DNA from 4 places in the Sphingobium sp. BHU LFT2 genome. Region 4 is predicted to be linked to each of the others. Evidence: riboswitches for the same ligand, from Rfam matches in the RefSeq annotation. Region 4 holds a riboswitch; each other region holds the start of a gene.

Region 1 (4,209 bases), on a different contig from region 4:
GCTCGTCCCCGGTCGATGGCCACCGGAGAGCGCAGTTCGGGCGTGGTCCAGAGGTTGATCTCGGTATAGAACACCGCCAGCGATCCGGTCAGCAGGATGCCGAACAAAACCCAGCCGAACAGCAGCCCACACCATGTATGGAACCAGCCCATGGATTGGCGCAGGCTATCCTTCATCTGGCGACCCCCAGCATCAGGGCGAAGGGGAGGGCCGTGCCCACCAGCAGTTCGCCCCAGATCCGCGTGACGCTGCGCACCGCGAAGGCGCGAAGGATCACCGCAACGAACAATATGAAGGCGAGGCAGGTCGCAAGGATGTTGGCGTCAACCGCATCCATCGGCAGCAGGCGTACCGCCGCGCAAATCCACGCATAACACAGACCATAGGTGCCGACCGTCGATGCCAGCACGCGCGGCGCGATGGTGCGCCAGCCCGGCTCCTGCCTCGCCGGCACGATCAGAACCGCTGCTCGAACGTCACCGCGACGCTGCGCGGCTCACCCAGCACCCACTGCGAGGTGGAATAGCTGTTCTGGACGTAGATCCGGTCGAAGACATTGCGCAGGTTGAGCGTCACGCTCGTCTTCTTGCCCAGGTCGTAGCGGGCCGAAGCATCGACGAGCGTATAGGCCGGAATGCGACGGGTATTGGCGGCGTCCGAATAGCGTTTGCCGACATAGCGCAGGCCGGTGTCGAGGTGCAGCGGTTGCACCGGCCGCCAAGAAAGCCACAGATTGGCTGCCTTTTCGGCAACCCCGATCGGCATGTTGCCGTTGCGGCTGACAAGCGCCGTGCCGATCAGTTCGTCGAAGTCGTCATATTGCGCGTTCAGGATCGTTCCGTTGGTCAGGATGCTGAATGTCCTGGTCACGGCCAGTCCGAACGATGCCTCGACGCCGTACGACGATTGCTGGCCGACCTGCACAGACACCGTGGGATCATTGGCGGAGCGTGTCAGGATCTTCTTCTTGACGATGCGATAGCCCGACAGCGTGAATTCGCCGCGCCCGTCGAGAAAGGTCGCCTTGGCACCCGCTTCCCATTGCCGCCCGGTCGATACATCGAAGCTCGTCTGTGCCAGCGTAGCGGTGAGGAACGCCGTCACCGGATCGGCGGCCGCGGAATATTGCGCGTAAAGCGAGATCGTGTCCGTGGGATTGTAGACCAGCCCCGCACGCCAACTGGTACTGGGATAGCGCGCGGTGTAGTTGGCGCTCGGATCGAGCGCATCATGGCGCTCGGTCTTCGGGCGATCGTAGCGCAGGCCCGTCACCAGCGACAGTCGATCCGACAGCGAGAGGCGGCTTTCGCCGAACAGCGCCCATTGCTGTACATTGGTCTTGTACTTGTAGCGTGTGCCGAAGGCGCCATCCAGAAACGTGCCGGGCGCGTAGTCGTAGGGATCCACCAGATCGGAGCGGGAATTGGGCGAACTGTCGGTACGCAGCAGCGATCCGCTGTTATACTCTCCGCCCAGGCTTAGGCGGTGGTTCATGCCCAGCAATGTGTGGTCGAACACAGCGTTGAAGCGGTCGCCCCACTGCTTGGTCTTGTAGAAGATTTCCAGATAGCTCGACCGGCGGATCTGATCGCCGGACCAGGCATAGCCCTCCGCATTGCGCCAGTGCTTGAAACCGGTGAGATAGTACGCGACGTTGGTGATCGCCACGCCGTCCGCCGGCGTCCATTCCGCCTTGGCCTGGGTCCAGGCGTCGTCGAAGCGCAACGAGCGGTCGGCGATATTGTAGTTCTTCTTGCGGATATCGCGGACCAGCTTGCCATCCCGCAGCGGCGTACCATACCAGATCGTCGGATCGAGATCGGCGCGGTCATGCGTCAGGGTCAGCACTAGATCGTCATTGGCCTGGTAGCGCAGCGCGGCCGACAGGGCGAGACTACGGGAGCGTCCGCGCTCCATCCAGCCGTCCGACCGGTTGTAGCTGAGATCCACGCGGTAGGACAGCTTGTCCCCGATTGGCCCGCCGATCCCGCCGGCCGCTGCATATGTATCGAAAGAGCCGCCGCTGAGGCGTAGTTCACCTTCGAACTCTTCGGTGTTGGGCTTTTTGCGCACAACGTTGATGGCGCCGCCGATGCCGCCTTCGCCATAGAGCACGGACGCTGCGCCGCGCAGCACCTCGATGCGCTCGGCCATCCAGGGATCGGCGGGGAAGGTCTGCGTGGTCGTCGTATAGACCCGCATGCCGTCATAGAGCTGCATCACCGAGGTGTAGCCGGTGAACCCGCGCGAACTCAGGGAATAGGCGAATGCCGAGGAATTGTTGATCAGGCCCGGCGCGCGCGCCGCCGCCGCAACGACCGTGCGGTCACCAAGACTGCGGATCATCTCCTTGGTGATGACATCGACGCTTGCGGGCGTCTGCATAGGCGTCAGGCCAAGGCGGCTGGAGGCATCGGCCTGCTGGCCAAGTTGCAGGACGCCGGCCTTGCGCGCCGTGACGACGATGTTCTCCGTGCCACCGGGCGCGGCGTCGGCGGTCTCCTGAGCATGCGTTGCGGTGACACTTGCCGCCAGTGCGCAACATGATGCGCCGGAACGGATCAGGCCGGAAAGAAGCGATCGTGTATTCATGTGTAACCCCCGTTGCGTTTTCCAGTCGAACGGACAGGTTCCCGCGCAGGAGGACGTCTCCTCGCACGGGCGCAGCGGTGGAGACCGGGCGCAAACGAGCGACCGGCGGAACCCACCGTTGCGGCCTGGCCGCAAGTTCGTCGCTCAGACGGAATACACCGTGCCGCGGCCATCCCCTGGACCAAGGCAAGAGCGACCGGACGCTGGCAGGTCTCCTGGCTCACGGGTCATTGCACGATGCACGGCCTTCCCAGGCCTCGCAGGAGTTAGCGTCCGGCCCAGTGGCTGCGACAGGCATCCTTGGCCTGCCGAGATATGCATCGCGCTATCCGCTTACAGTTGCAGGGACAGCCTCGGCTTCAGGGGCAGTACCCCTCCACCGCGTTCCCTTTTAAGCCTCTTTCGAAGCACCAACGCGATCTTGTCCCCCGGTAGGGGACGGGCTGGGAACTATGGGCTATCGAACAGGATAGCAAGAAATTCGTAGAACGTGGAATTTGGTCATGCCTGGACGGCCGGTATGCGGCTGTCCCTGACGCTCAGGTGCTGAACACACCGCCCCGTTAGCAGTCATGAACAAGCGGCACATGAGTTGTTGCGAACGATTATCAATGCACGTAATGCGGCGGCAGATAGCGATGCTCAACAACGCCGCCGCCCTTACGCGCCTGCTCCTGCAAGAGCGCACGTCGCTCCTGCGACTTGTCGAAAGCATATTGCGCGATCGGCCGGCAGCGGAGGACGTCACGCAAAGCCTCTGGTTCAGGGTGCAGCGTATCGAGGATGATCCGCCAATCCTGAACAAGCGGGCCTATCTGTTCAGGCTGGCCGCCAATCTTGCGAAGGATCGCATCAGGGCGGACGGCAGATATGCTGCCCTGTTCCACGCCGCCGATACGCTCCCCGAGGAAATCCCGGCCGACATGGTTGGAGCCGATACCGAACTGTCCGATCGCCAGCGTCTGGCCGTGACGATGGCCGCCATCGACGAACTCCCCGCGCGAACCAGAGAAATCTTCATCCTGCGCAAATTTGACGAGCTTACTCTGGACGACATTGCGCATCGGATCGGGATTTCCCGCAGCATGGTCGTCCGACATCTCCAGCAGGCTTTGCAGCATTGCATGACCCGACTAGGGGAAAGTGAATGAGGCGATTTGTTGGCTTGCGGAGTGTCCGGATGCCGCTTTCGAACGTCAATGATTATGGAAAGTGTGAAATTTCCATGGTTGAGGCGGGAGAAGCGATCGGAATGCATTATGGGCGCTGACGACGATGCTCCGGATCCGATCGAGGATGCCGCGACGCGCTGGGCGGTCGAACAGGATGCCGGCCTGACCGATGATGGCATTGCGGCTCTGGAACAATGGCTGGGCAGCGATCCCCGTCACCCGCCGGCCTTTGAGAAGGCCCGTGCGGCGTGGCGCTTCATGGGGCATCCGGCCATTCGTTCGGAAGTGACGCAGCGCAGGCTCAGCGAGCCGCCATTGCCGGGCTATCCGCCGGTCGGCCGACCGGAAGGCAAAAGAAAATGGACTGCGCCGGCCGTCGCGGCCAGCGTCGCCCTTCTTGTCGCGGGCGCGATCGGGGACTGGCCGACAGCGCTGCGGTCCGATG
Region 2 (4,209 bases), 540 kb from region 4:
TTTGCCATCGCCCATATTCGCGGCGGCGACGATATGGGCCAGCAATGGTATCTGGACGGCAAGCTCGACAAGCGCACCAACACCTTCACCGATTTCGTCGATGTTGCGAAGGGGCTGATCGATCTTGGCTATTCTGCCAGGGGCAGGATCAGCATTTCGGGCGGATCGGCCGGCGGCGAGCTGATGGGCGCGGTCATCAACTCCGACCCCGACCTGTGGGGCGCGGTGGTGGCGCATGTGCCGTTCGTCGATGTGCTCAACACCATGCTGGACGAAACGCTGCCACTGACGCCGGGCGAATGGCCCGAATGGGGCAATCCGATCGAGGATGAGGCCGCATTCCGCACCATCCAGTCCTATGACCCTTACACCCATGTCACCGCGCAACATTATCCGCCGCTGATGGTGACTGCCGGGCTGAACGATCCGCGCGTCACCTATTGGGAGCCGGCCAAATGGGTGGCAAAGCTGCGCGCCACCAAGACCGACAAGAATATCCTGCTGCTCAAGACCAATATGGGCGCGGGCCATGGTGGCAAGTCGGGCCGGTTCGAGAGCCTGCACGAGACCGCCGAGGAATTTGCGTTCATCCTGTGGCAGCTGGGAGTGGAAGGCTGATGGCGTCGAGCTTCACCAAGCAGTTCACCGCGCGGCCCGAGCATATCGATGTGCTGGGCCATGTGAACAATGCGGTGTGGGTGCAGTGGATGGAGCAATTGTCGGTCGAACATTGGATGACCGATGCCGACCCGGCCCATGTCGACGCCTATATCTGGGTCGTGACCCGGCATGAGGTCGATTATCGCGGCAACGTGACCGAGGGCGATGTCGTATCGGGCCGCACCTGGATACCGGAAGGGCCGCGCGGCGCGCGGTTCGACCGGCTGATCGAGTTCACCGGACCGGACGGCAAGGTGAAGGTGTCGGCGAAATCCACCTGGGCGATGATCGACAAGGAAAGCGGCCGGCTGATGCGGGTGCCGGCCGAGGTAGCCGCCAACTTCATCGAGGGCTGAGCCGGCCCAGCTTCAGCGGGCGCTGACGGCCTGGGAGAGGGCGCGTGCCGCCTGCACATAGGCCGGTCCGCCGCACACGGTCCAGGCCTGGGGCAGGCTGATGCGCGCTATGTCGCGCAGCACGGGATGGTGCAGCATTTCGGTGCCCTGGTCGGTGATCCGGTCGGTGGCGCTCTCGACGATCAGATAGTCGGGCCGGGCGGCGACCATCTCCTCCAGGCTGACCTGCGCGATCGCCGGCTTGCCAAGGTCGGCGGCCAGGTTGCGCAGCCCCGCCCGCGTCATCAGGTCGTCGACCAGCGTGCCGGTGCCGGTCATGTAGCCGCGCCGCTGATAATAGGCCGCGATCTTCTGTTTGGGGGCGCGGGGCAGGGCGGCCAGATCCCGGTCCATCCGCGCGATCATTGCTTCGCCCCGGTCGGTATGGCCAATGGCCTGCGCCACGGTGCGGATCGACGCGACGATATCGGCATAGCTGTCCGCGCTTTTGAGGTCGACGGCGGGATAATGCTGGGCCTTGAGGATCGCGATCGCCGGATTGCGCCGCGCCGGCATGCCGATCACCAGATCGGGATTGGTTGCCAAAATCTGCTCGGCCGATCCATCGAGGATGGGCAGGCCCTTCGTTACGGCAGCCACCGCCGACATCTGCCGATCGCCGGCATTATGGGTCAGCCCGGCAATCTGGTCGCGATCGGCCAGCGCGACCAGCAACTGGTCGGCGCACAGGTTGAGCGACACGATCCGTTGCGGACGTTTGCTTGCATTGGCAGGCTGGCGAGCGGTAGCCGCCCATAATGTAGCGCCGCCGATCAGGGCGATCATCAGGGCGATCATTCCCTTGCCGGGGCCGATGGACGCAAATATCCGCATGGCCACCTCCCTTAGCCGGCGCGCTCCGCCAGGCAAGGAAGATTGACGCTCCAGTCGGGCTCGCCTATCGCCCGGACTGCGACAGGTTCCCCGGCAACGGGGATGAAAAGGGAATGGGGTTCAAGACCCCGGCTGCCCCTGCAACTGTGAGCGGCGAGCCTTTGTGCCACATGCCATTGGGACCACAAGGTTCTGAGAAGGCGGCATGAATCAGCGATGACCCGCGAGCCAGGAGACCTGCCCGTCGCGGTCGTCCTTCGCGCGGACAGGGTGTGCCGAGCGGACGGGGGTGAACCCGCGTGGCGACAGGTGGACCGCAAATTGCGGGGACCATGTCGCGCCCGGCCGGGCACCGATATCGTCCCTGGGATGCGGTCCCTCGTCCGGGGGCCTGCATGTTCAAATATCTGACTTTCTGTTCTTTCCTTCTCTCTACCACCGCCTTCGCCGAAGAGGCGCAGCAGGCGCCGCCGCCCGATGCGGCCGCCGATGCCGGGGCATCCTCGATCCTCGTCACCGCTACCCGCATCGCCACGCCGGCCGATCAAGTGTCGTCTTCCGTCACCGTGCTCGACAAGGCGGCGATCGACCGGGCGCAGGATCTGGGCGTCACCGAATTGCTGCTGCGCACGCCCGGCGTCAGCATGTCGCGCAACGGCGGCTATGGCACGGCGACATCGCTGCGCATCCGCGGCGCGGAATCCGACCAGACCGTGGTTGTGATCGACGGGGTGAAGCTCAACGATCCCTCCTCGGCCGGCGGCGGCTATAATTTCGCCAATCTGCTGGTCGGCGACGCCTCGCGGATCGAAGTGCTGCGCGGCCCCCAGTCGACCCTGTGGGGCAGCCAGGCGATCGGCGGCGTCGTTAATATCGTGACCGCCATGCCCGAAAAGGCGCTGGAGGGGAGTTTCGACATCGAAGCGGGATCGCGCGACACGGTCAGCGCCCGCGCGGCGCTGGGCGGCAAGACCGGCCCGGTCAGCTGGCGGATCGGCGGCCAGAGCTTCACCACCGACGGTATTTCCGCGATCAGCCCGGCCTTTGGCGGCAAGGAGAAGGACGGCTATACCAACCGCAGCGTCACCGGCCGGGTAGAGGTTGCGCTGGCGGACGGGATCAGCGCCGATCTGCGCGGCTATTATTCCGATGGTAAGGTCGATTTCGACGCCACCAGCGCGGACAGCCCCGCCTATGGCACCAATCGCGAATTTGTCGGCTATGCCGGCCTTAACGTCGCACTGCTCGACGGCCGCTTCCGCAACCGTTTCGGCTATGGCTATACCGACACCGATCGCGACAATTACGACCCGCGCAACCCGCGCAAGCAGACGTTCGACGCGGCGGGGCGCAACCAGCGGCTGGAATATCAGGGTAGCTTCGCGATCGCCGACGGCTGGACCGCGCTGTTCGGGGTGGAGAATGAGAATAGCCGCTTCCGCAGCGTGTCGCCTTCGGCGTCGCTTTCGGTGCCGATTCCCGACCCGGCCCGCGGCAAGGCGGAGATCACCAGCGTCTATGGCCAGCTCAATGCCCAGCCGATTACGGGCCTGACCCTGACCGGCGGGCTGCGCTACGACGATCATAACCGCTATGGCGGCCGGACCCTCTTTTCCGCCGGTGGCGTCTGGGCGCTGCCGACCGGGACGGTGCTGCGCGCCAGCTATGGCGAGGGGTTCAAGGCGCCGACCCTCTATCAGCTCTTTTCCGAATATGGGAATCAGGCGCTCGATCCCGAACGCGCCCATGGCTGGGAAGCGGGCGCGGAGCAGCGTTTCTTTGGCGAGAAACTGCGACTGGGTGCGACCTGGTTTGATCGGACCACGACCGACCAGATCATCTATAATAGCTGTTCCTCCAGTTCGACCGATCCGCTCTGCTTCACGCCCGGCACCACCACCCGCCGTTATGGCTATTATCTCAATGTCGCGCGCGCCAAGGCGCATGGGATAGAGGCGCAGGTGGCGGTCGAGCCGGTCAAGGGGCTGACCATTGACGGCAATTATAGCTGGACCGTGGCGGAGGATCGTTCGGAGGACACTGCGAACGAAGGCAATTGGCTGCCGCGCCGGCCGCGCAACAGCGCCAATGGTTCGATCAGCTATGCCTGGCCCTTCGGCCTCACCACCGGCGCGGCGCTGCGCTGGTCCGGCCACAGCTATGACAATGCGGCCAACACCACCCGGCTGGACGATTATACATTGGTCGACTTGCGCGCCGAATATGCGTTCACCCCGGCGTTGCGCCTGTTCACCCGCGTCGAGAATCTCTTCGACGAGAACTACATGACGGCCTATCGCTATGGCACGCTCGGCCGCAG
Region 3 (4,209 bases), on a different contig from region 4:
CGCTCAGCGTGCCGGCGACCACCAGCGCGCGATAGAAGATCAGCAGCGCCACCGGCCGCCCCTCGACCCAGGTCGCGCGCAGTTCCGCCACGCCGGGCCGGTCATGGCCGGGCAGATAGAGGCCCGCGTCGGCAATCGGCAGCGGATGGTCTGGCTCGCCCGCATCCGCGCCGGTCAGCCGGGCGGCGCAGCGCAGGAAGGACAGCGCATTGGCGGTGCCGCCCTGGCGCAGATAGTCGCGCAGCTGCTCGCGCATCGCCGCCGGCACGGTGGAAGCCAGATCCAGCGCGGGATCGCCCTCGCGCCCGTCGGCGATCGCGGCGAAGGCGATGCCCCTTTCGCGCGCGACCTGTGCAATCTCGTCCACGCCATAGGGCCAATAGCTCTTGCCGCCGAGCAGGATGACGCAGACGAACCGCGCCTTGGCGATCACCTTCTCGACATAGAGATCGACCGAATAGGGATGTTTGAGCTGCAGCAGATTAGCCAGCCGCACGCTCGGCGCATCATCGGGCAGGCGCGCGGCGGCGGCGGCGAAACAGGCCAGATCGCTGTCCGCCACGGTCAGGATGACGATGTCGCCGGGCGGCTGGTCTAGGTCGATCGCCTCCTCGCCGTCGCTGATCGTTCCCGGCGTGGCGGACAGGAGATGCATCAGCCGAGCACGGCCTGGATGTCGGCCTCGATAGCGGCGCGGTCCAGCCCCTTCTGGCCGATCACCACCAGCTGGGTGCGGCGCGCCTCCCCCGCCTGCCAGGGGCGGTCGAAGAAATGCTGGATGCGCGGGCCGACCGCCTGCACGACGAGGCGCATCGGTTTGCCCGCGACCGCGACCATGCCCTTGACGCGCAGCACGTCGTGGGTGGCGATCAGCGCGGACAGCGCCTGCACCAGCGTGTCGGGATCGGCAACCGCATCGCCACTGACGACGAAGCTGTCGAAATCATCATGGTCATGATCCTCGCCCTCCGCCTCATGGTGCGAGGGCCGGGCGTCGAGATCATCCTCCGCCGCCGCGACGATGCCCAGCAGCGCGCCGATATCGACCGCACCATGGGCGGCGCGGACGATCTTTACGCCGGGCCGCGTCTCGGCATCGACCTGCGCCTCGACCGCGGCCAGCGTGTCGGCATCGACCAGGTCGCTCTTGTTCAGCACCACCATATCGGCACAGGCGAGCTGATCCTCGAACAATTCCTCCAGCGGGCTGTCATGGTCCAGATTGGGATCGGCGGCACGCGCGGCGGCCAGCGCCGCCTCGTCGGTGGCAAAGCGACCGGCAGCGACCGCATCGGCGTCGATCAGCGCGACCACCCCGTCCACCGTGGCGCGGGTGCGGATGTCGGGCCACTGGAAGGCCTTGACCAGCGGCTTGGGCAGGGCCAGCCCCGACGTCTCGATGATGATATGGTCGGGCGGGCTCGGCCGGTCGAGCAGCGCGGTCATGGTCGGCAGGAAATCGTCGGCCACGGTGCAACAGATGCAGCCATTGGCCAGCTCGACAATATCCTCTTCCGGGCAGGCGGCGTCGTTGCAGCCCTTCACCAGTTCGCCGTCGACGCCGACATCGCCAAATTCGTTGATGATGAGGGCGAGCCGGCGCCCCTTCGCATTTTCCAGCAGATGGCGGATCAGCGTGGTCTTGCCCGCGCCCAGGAAGCCGGTGATGACGGTGGTCGGAATCTTGGCAGATGCAGTGTTGGCCATGACAAATACTCGCGCGCCGGAGCAACCGGGGCGGGAGCGAACCGGGCGCGCACGCACGGCCGGCCGGCATCGCGGACGGGCGCTTGTTCGCCCGCAGATGCGTGACCGCGCGGCTCCAGCCGCCAACCTGTCGCTCAGACGGAACACCGTGCCCCGGCCATCCCCTGGACCAAAGCAAGAGCGACCTAAACGCCGGCAGGTCTCCTGGCTTGCGGGTCATAGCGGGAGGAACGGCCTTCCCAGGCCTCGCAGGATTTAGCGTCCGGCCCAGTGGCTGCCCTCCCGGCTGGGGAGGGCGCTGTTCATCACGCTCGCCGCTCACAGTTGCAGGGACAGCTGCGGATTTGGACGCCATGGCATCCGCACCGCCTTCCCATTTTAAGCCCCCGTGGGGGCACCGGCGCGATCATGTCGGGACGATGCGAAGCGCCGTCCCTGGGCCGGTTCCTAGTCGCTTTGGGCAGCGGTGACAATCCAGCCAGCGGCGATGGCGAGTGGCCAGGGCGTAAGGCGCTGACCGACGCACGGCCCGCCGACGCAGACACCATCGTCGCGGCGGAAAATGGCGCCGTGCCAGCTACAGCGGATATGGCTGCCATCCGGGGTCAGATAATCGTCCAGCTGCTGCGCCAGCGGCAGGCCGGCATGGGGGCATTGGTCGACAAAGCCGGCGACATGATCGCCGGTGCGCACGGCAAAGCCATGGAAGCGGCCGGCCCGCATCTGCAGCACGAAATTGCGCGCCTTGCCGTCGGCGAACTGCTCGATCGGGCAAAGGCGCACGCCCGCCGGCGTCGCGAACAGGCGCGTGTCGGCGTCGCTCATGCGTCGGCGTCGGGCTGGCGATCGGGGTGCGCGGCGGCAAAGGCGGGGAGCGCGCATGCCGCCGCGTCCACGGCGCACAGCCGCGGAAAGGGCGTCAGGTCGACGCCGAAGCGCCGGGCATTGTAGAGCTGGGGCACGATATGGCAGTCGGCGAAACTCGGGCTGTCGCCAAAGGCATGGGTGCCGCCGTGACGGGCGACCAGTGTTTCGAGCGCGGCCAGCCCTTCGCCAGTCCAGCGGCCGATCCAGGCGCGGACCTGATTCTCGCTGGCACCAAAATCCTGCCGCAGCGCCTGCAACACGCGCAGATTGCCGAGCGGATGGATATCGCAGGCGATGATGCCGGCCATGGCACGGACGATCGCGGCATCGCCGGGGTCGGCGGGCAGCAAAGGCGGCTGCGGCCAGCGCGCCTCGATCCATTCCAGGATCGCGCCGCTCTGCGTCAGCACGCTGTCGCCATCGACCAGTGCGGGCACCAGCCCCTGCGGCGCCAGCGCCTGATAGTCGGGTGCCCGCTGCGCACCGCTGCGCAGGTCATGGGCGACCTGCGCATAGTCGACACCCTTCAGGGCCAGCGCGATCCGCACGCGATAGCTCGCGCTCGACCGCCAATAGCCATGAAGGGTGAGGTCGCTCATCGCGCCGGCACGATCATCGCGCGGCATTCGCCAAAGCCGATCGACACATGGCCGGGGGCGGACGCGGTGGCGCGTAATGTCACCTCGTCGCCATCCTCCAGGAAGCAGCGCGTCTCGCCCGATGGCAGGCTGATCGGCTCGCGGCCGCCACTGCTGATCTCCATCAGGCTGCCATAGCCGTCGCGCGTCGGAGCGGAAATGGTGCCGCTGCCCAGCAAGTCGCCGGGCATCAGGTTGCAGCCATTGGACGCATGATGGGTGACGATCTGGCTGACGGTCCAGTACATGTTGCTCGCCGGCCCCTGGCTCAGCCGCATCGGTGGCTGGCCCGCGTCGCGCATCGCCTGGGTGGAGAGATAGACTTCCAGCGTCAGCGCCAGCGCGCCATGGGCCTGGTCGTCGGCATCACTGAGGTAAGGCAGCGGCGCGGGATCGCCCTGCGGCCGGGGCGGCTGGGCGATGCGGAACGGCGCCAGCGCCTCGGGCGTCACCACCCAGGGTGAAATGGTCGAATGGAAATTCTTGGCGAGGAAAGGCCCCAGCGGCTGATATTCCCACGCCTGGAAGTCGCGCGCCGACCAGTCGTTGAGCAGGCAGAAGCCGGCGACATGATCGGCCGCCTCGCTGATGGGGATCGGGCTTCCCAGATCATTGCCGGCGCCGATCCACACGCCCAGTTCCAGCTCATAGTCGAGCCGGGCGGTCGGGCCGACCACCGGCACATCGACCTCGGGCGGCTTGCGCTGGCCGCGCGGGCGGACCAGCGGCGCGCCCGACGGGCGGATCGAGGATGCCCGGCCATGATAGCCGATCGGCACATATTTATAATTGGGCAGCAGCGGATTGTCGGGCCGGAACTGGCGGCCGATATTGTTGGCGTGATGGATGCCGACATAGAAGTCGCTATAGTCGCCGATCCGCGCCGGCAGATGCAGCATGCAGTCCGCCGCCCGGTGCAGCAGCGGCTCGACCGCCGGGCGATGGGCGGGGTCCGACAACAGCGCGCTGATCCGGCGGCGCAGGGCGACCCGCTCCG
Region 4 (4,209 bases):
GTTGCCGACATTGACGGCGGCCGGGGCGGGCAGGTCTTCCCAGCTGGCCGACATCGTCAGCGTGTCCATCGGATAGCCAAGCGGGATCGCGTCCCATTCGAAGCGAGGCGCGCCCATGTCGACGCTGGCGCCGCCGTCCACGCTCTTGGCGTCGAGCAGCCCGGCCCTGGTCCGGATCAGCACATCCTTGCCAACGAACAGCGGCACGCAGCGGGTGGCATTGCCACAGGCTTCCACTTCCGAACCGTCGGAATTGAAGATCAGCATCGACACGTCGGCCTGATCGCCGGCCTCCGCATCGCCGATGACGATCAGCTGGTCGCAGCCGATGCCGGCATGGCGATCGGCAATGGCGCGGGCGCGCGCTTCCGTCATCGCGACCGGCGCCTGGCGCGCGTCGATCACGACGAAATCATTGCCCAGACCATGCATCTTGGAAAAGCGGCTCATCATGGCGCCGCATTTAGTGCGGGACGGGGCAAAAGACCAGCGGTCAGGCGTCTTGGCCGCCGATGATCGCGGCATAGGCGGCCGGATCGACATTGGCGCCGGAGATGACGAGGGCGGTGGCGCCGTCGGTGGGCGGGGCGAGGCCGGCGAGCATGGCGGCGAGGGCGACCGCGCCGCCCGGTTCGACCACCAGCTTGAGCGTGGTGAAGGCGAAGCGCATCGCGTCGCGCACCTGATCGTCGCTGACGACCAGGCCGCCGGCCAGCAGGGCATGGTTGATCGGGAAGGTCAGCGCGCCGGGGCTGGGCGCCAGCAGGGCGTCGCAGATGCTGCGCGCGTCGGGCGAGACACTTTCGCGCACGCCGCTGGCGAGCGAGCGGGCGGTATCTTCGAAACCGGCAGGCTCGACCGCATAGACGCTGATGTCCGGGCGGGCGGTCTTGATCGCCGTGGCCGTGCCCGCGACCAGCCCACCGCCACCGCAGCAGACGAGAATCTGTGCGAGGTCGGCGCCGGCGGCCTGGGCCTGGTCGAGTATTTCGAGGCCGATCGTGCCCTGGCCGGCGATGATGAAGGGATCGTCGAAGGAGGGAACCAGCGTCGCGCCGCGTTCGGTGGCCAGGGCGGTGGCGATTTCCTCGCGGCTCTGGGTGAAGCGGTCATAGGGAACGACCTCTGCGCCGAGCGCGCGGGTGTTGGCGGTCTTGATCGCCGGGGCATCGGCCGGCATCACGATCGTGGCGGGAATGCCGAGCAGGCGGGCGGCAAAGGCGACGCCCTGGGCATGATTGCCCGAGGACCAGGCGACGACGCCCGCCGCCCGTTCCGCATCGTTCAGCCGGGCGAGGCGGTTATAGGCGCCACGGAACTTGAACGATCCGCTATGCTGGGCGCCCTCGAACTTCACCAGCACGCGCCGGCCGCACAAATCGTTGAGCGCGGCATTCTCGATCAGCGGGGTGCGGACCGCCGCCGGCGCGATCAGCCGCGCGGCATCGGCGACGTCGGCGGCAGTGATGGCCATCAAGGATAGATCTGGCGAATCGGACATGTCGGCTCCTTGGGTCAGAGGCCTCTGCATAGCCGCCCGCCGGCGCCGCGCAACGATCCGCCGGGGCGATCCTGGCCCGCTTGGCAGGGCTTGTGCTTTGGCTTATGGGGGCCGCGCGCCGGGGTGATCCAAAGCCCCGGACGCGCATGATCGCGCCGGTGCCCGCAAGGGCTGAAAACGGGAATGCGGTGCGGGGGGCGCAGCCCTTCCAAATCCGCGGCTGTCCCTGCAACTGTAAGCGGTGAGCGCGATGCGCAGGGTTCCCAAGCTCTTCAAAAGGGGAGGGCCGGAACCGGCCACTGGACCGACAGGTCCGGGAAGGCTGGCGCATCGCTGCCCTGACCCGCGAGCCAGGAGACCTGCCGGCGTCTGGTCGCTCTTGCCCTGGCCCAGGGGATGGCCATGGCGCGGTGTTTCCGTCGAGCGACGCCCATGGCGGCCGGGGCCGCATCGATGCGTGGGGCGGGGTGCTGGCGTCTTCCCGATCCTCACGCAGCGACCGCTTGTGCGGACGCCCCGGTTCCAAATCGACGGACGCCGGGGGACGATAAAATGAAGATGTTGGGGATTTCGCTGATCGCGCTGCTGGCCGCTACGCCGGCACTGGCCCAGGATCTGGCACAGGATGACGATATCGTCGTCACCGCTTCGGGCATTGCGCAGCCGCGCGACGAGGTCGGCCAGGCGATCACGGTGATCGATGCCGACACGATCAGAACGCGCCAGGCGGTCGATGTCGTCGAACTGCTCGCCACCACGCCGGGCGTCCGCTTCAGCCGCAACGGCTCCACCGGCGGCGTGACCGGCGTGTCGCTGCGCGGCGCGGAGACGACCCAGACGCTGGTGCTGATCGACGGGGTCAAGGTCAACGACCCGAGCGGCATCGGCGACGGCTATGATTTCGGCCATCTGCTGACCGGCAATATCCGCCGGATCGAAGTGCTGCGCGGCTCCAACTCGGTGGTCTATGGCAGCCAGGCGATCGGCGGCGTGGTCAATGTGATGACCGGCGCGCCCAGCGAGGGTTTCGAGGTTAACGCCTCGGCCGATTATGGCTATAGCGATACGCTGAACGCCAAGGCCGATGTGTCGGGCACGCGCGGCGCGGTGTCGGGCGGGTTGGGCGTCGCCTATTTCAACACCGACGGCATTTCCTCGGTCGGCCGGTCGTTTGGCGGCGTGGAGAAGGATGGCTATGAGAATATCGCCACCAACGCCAAGCTGAAGATCGCCTTTTCCGACACGCTGAGCCTCGACCTGCGCGGTTACTATATCCATGCCGATCTCGACTATGACAGCTTCTTCGGCGCGCCGGCCGACAGCAGCGACGTCAGCAAGCTGGACCAATATGTCGGCTATGCCGGGATCAATCTGGCGCTGCTCGACGGCAAGCTGACCAACCGTGCCGCCGTCACCTGGATGCGCAACGATCGCGACTATTATTTCGTGCGCGGCACCGACCCGGACTATGGCTATTCGGGCACCAATCTGCGCTTCGAATATGAGGGTGTCTATGCCCCGGTGGATCAGGCCAAGCTGATCTTCGGCTATGAGCATGAGCGGCCGGACTATGAGTATTTCGGCTTTGGCGACATAGCGAGCGCGAAGGCGAATATCGACAGCGTCTATGCGCTGGCGGTGGTGAAGCCGCTCACCGGCCTCGCCGTCACCGGCGGGTTGCGCCATGACGATCATAGCCAGTTCGGCGGCGCGACCACCTTTGGCGCCAACGCCAATTACACGCCGAACGCCGGCGCGACCAATATCCGCCTTTCCTATGGCGAGGGGTTCAAGGCGCCGTCGCTCTATCAGCTTTACGACACCTATAGCGGCAACAGCGCGCTGCGGCCGGAGCGGTCGAAAAGCTATGATATCGGCTTCGACCAGAGCCTGGACGGGGACAAGGCGGTGCTGTCGCTGACCGCCTTCCGACGCGATACCCGCAACCAGATCAACTATGACTATGCGACCTACATCTATGGCAATCTGGACCGGACCCGCGCCAAGGGCGTGGAAGCGACGCTGACGCTGAAGCCGGTCGAGGCGCTGACGGTGGCGGCGTCCTACAGCTATGTCGATGCGCGCGACCGGTCGGGCGGGGCCACCGACGGCAATCGCCTGCCGCGCCGCGCCGCCAATGCGGTGAGTGTGTCGGCCGACTATCTCTGGGCCTTCGGCCTGTCGACCGGCGCGACCCTGACCATGGTTGGCGACAGCTATGACGACACGGCCAACACGCGCCGGCTCGACGGCTATGCGCTGGCCGGGCTGCGCGCGTCCTTCCCCGTGGGCGACCATCTGGAAGTCTATGGCCGGATCGACAATCTGTTCGATGCGGATTACGCCACGGCCTATGGCTATGGCACCTATGGCCGGTCGGCCTATGGCGGCGTGCGTGTCCGCTTCTAAGGAGCGGCGGCATCCCCTGTTGCTGCCGGGGCTGATCGCCCTGCTGCTGGTCGCGGGCATCGCGTCGGTCGCGCTGGGATCGGTGACGATCGCGCCGGCGCGCATCTTGGCGGTGCTGGCGGGCGGTGGCGACATGGTGGCGCGCGCGATCGTCATCGACCTGCGCCTGCCGCGCATGGCGATCGGCCTGCTGGTCGGCGCCATGCTGGGCCTGTCGGGTGCGGCATTGCAGGGCTATCTGCGTAATCCGCTGGCCGAACCCGCCGTGCTGGGCGTGTCCAATGCGGCGGCGCTGGGGG

What was found. A riboswitch is a leader RNA that binds a small molecule or an ion and turns the genes downstream of it on or off. The one in region 4 is predicted to bind cobalamin.
Region 1: it holds a riboswitch for cobalamin, as region 4 does, so the genes downstream of both, JQK15_RS18325 (TonB-dependent receptor) here and JQK15_RS02530 (TonB-dependent receptor plug domain-containing protein) in region 4, are expected to answer to the same signal.
Region 2: it holds a riboswitch for cobalamin, as region 4 does, so the genes downstream of both, JQK15_RS05295 (TonB-dependent receptor plug domain-containing protein) here and JQK15_RS02530 (TonB-dependent receptor plug domain-containing protein) in region 4, are expected to answer to the same signal.
Region 3: it holds a riboswitch for cobalamin, as region 4 does, so the genes downstream of both, cobW (cobalamin biosynthesis protein CobW) here and JQK15_RS02530 (TonB-dependent receptor plug domain-containing protein) in region 4, are expected to answer to the same signal.

The regions. Positions count from the first base shown of each region.
Region 1 covers NZ_JAFCGW010000011.1:10,519-14,727, reverse strand. The annotation lists gene JQK15_RS18335 (PepSY-associated TM helix domain-containing protein) at 1-176, opposite strand, end outside; gene JQK15_RS18330 (iron transporter) at 173-454, opposite strand; gene JQK15_RS18325 (TonB-dependent receptor) at 457-2,592, opposite strand; cobalamin riboswitch at 2,781-3,022, opposite strand; gene JQK15_RS18320 (RNA polymerase sigma factor) at 3,165-3,743, shown strand; gene JQK15_RS18315 (FecR family protein) at 3,852-4,209, shown strand, end outside.
Region 2 covers NZ_JAFCGW010000001.1:1,057,519-1,061,727, reverse strand. The annotation lists gene JQK15_RS05310 (S9 family peptidase) at 1-618, shown strand, start outside; gene JQK15_RS05305 (acyl-CoA thioesterase) at 618-1,016, shown strand; gene JQK15_RS05300 (ABC transporter substrate-binding protein) at 1,029-1,889, opposite strand; cobalamin riboswitch at 1,956-2,148, shown strand; gene JQK15_RS05295 (TonB-dependent receptor plug domain-containing protein) at 2,285-4,209, shown strand, end outside.
Region 3 covers NZ_JAFCGW010000003.1:39,279-43,487, forward strand. The annotation lists gene cobN (cobaltochelatase subunit CobN) at 1-655, opposite strand, end outside; gene cobW (cobalamin biosynthesis protein CobW) at 655-1,707, opposite strand; cobalamin riboswitch at 1,885-2,124, opposite strand; gene JQK15_RS07515 (Rieske (2Fe-2S) protein) at 2,155-2,532, opposite strand; gene maiA (maleylacetoacetate isomerase) at 2,529-3,173, opposite strand; gene fahA (fumarylacetoacetase) at 3,170-4,209, opposite strand, start outside.
Region 4 covers NZ_JAFCGW010000001.1:513,638-517,846, reverse strand. The annotation lists gene dapF (diaminopimelate epimerase) at 1-453, opposite strand, end outside; gene JQK15_RS02535 (threonine ammonia-lyase) at 494-1,501, opposite strand; cobalamin riboswitch at 1,641-1,882, shown strand; gene JQK15_RS02530 (TonB-dependent receptor plug domain-containing protein) at 2,054-3,910, shown strand; gene JQK15_RS02525 (FecCD family ABC transporter permease) at 3,897-4,209, shown strand, end outside.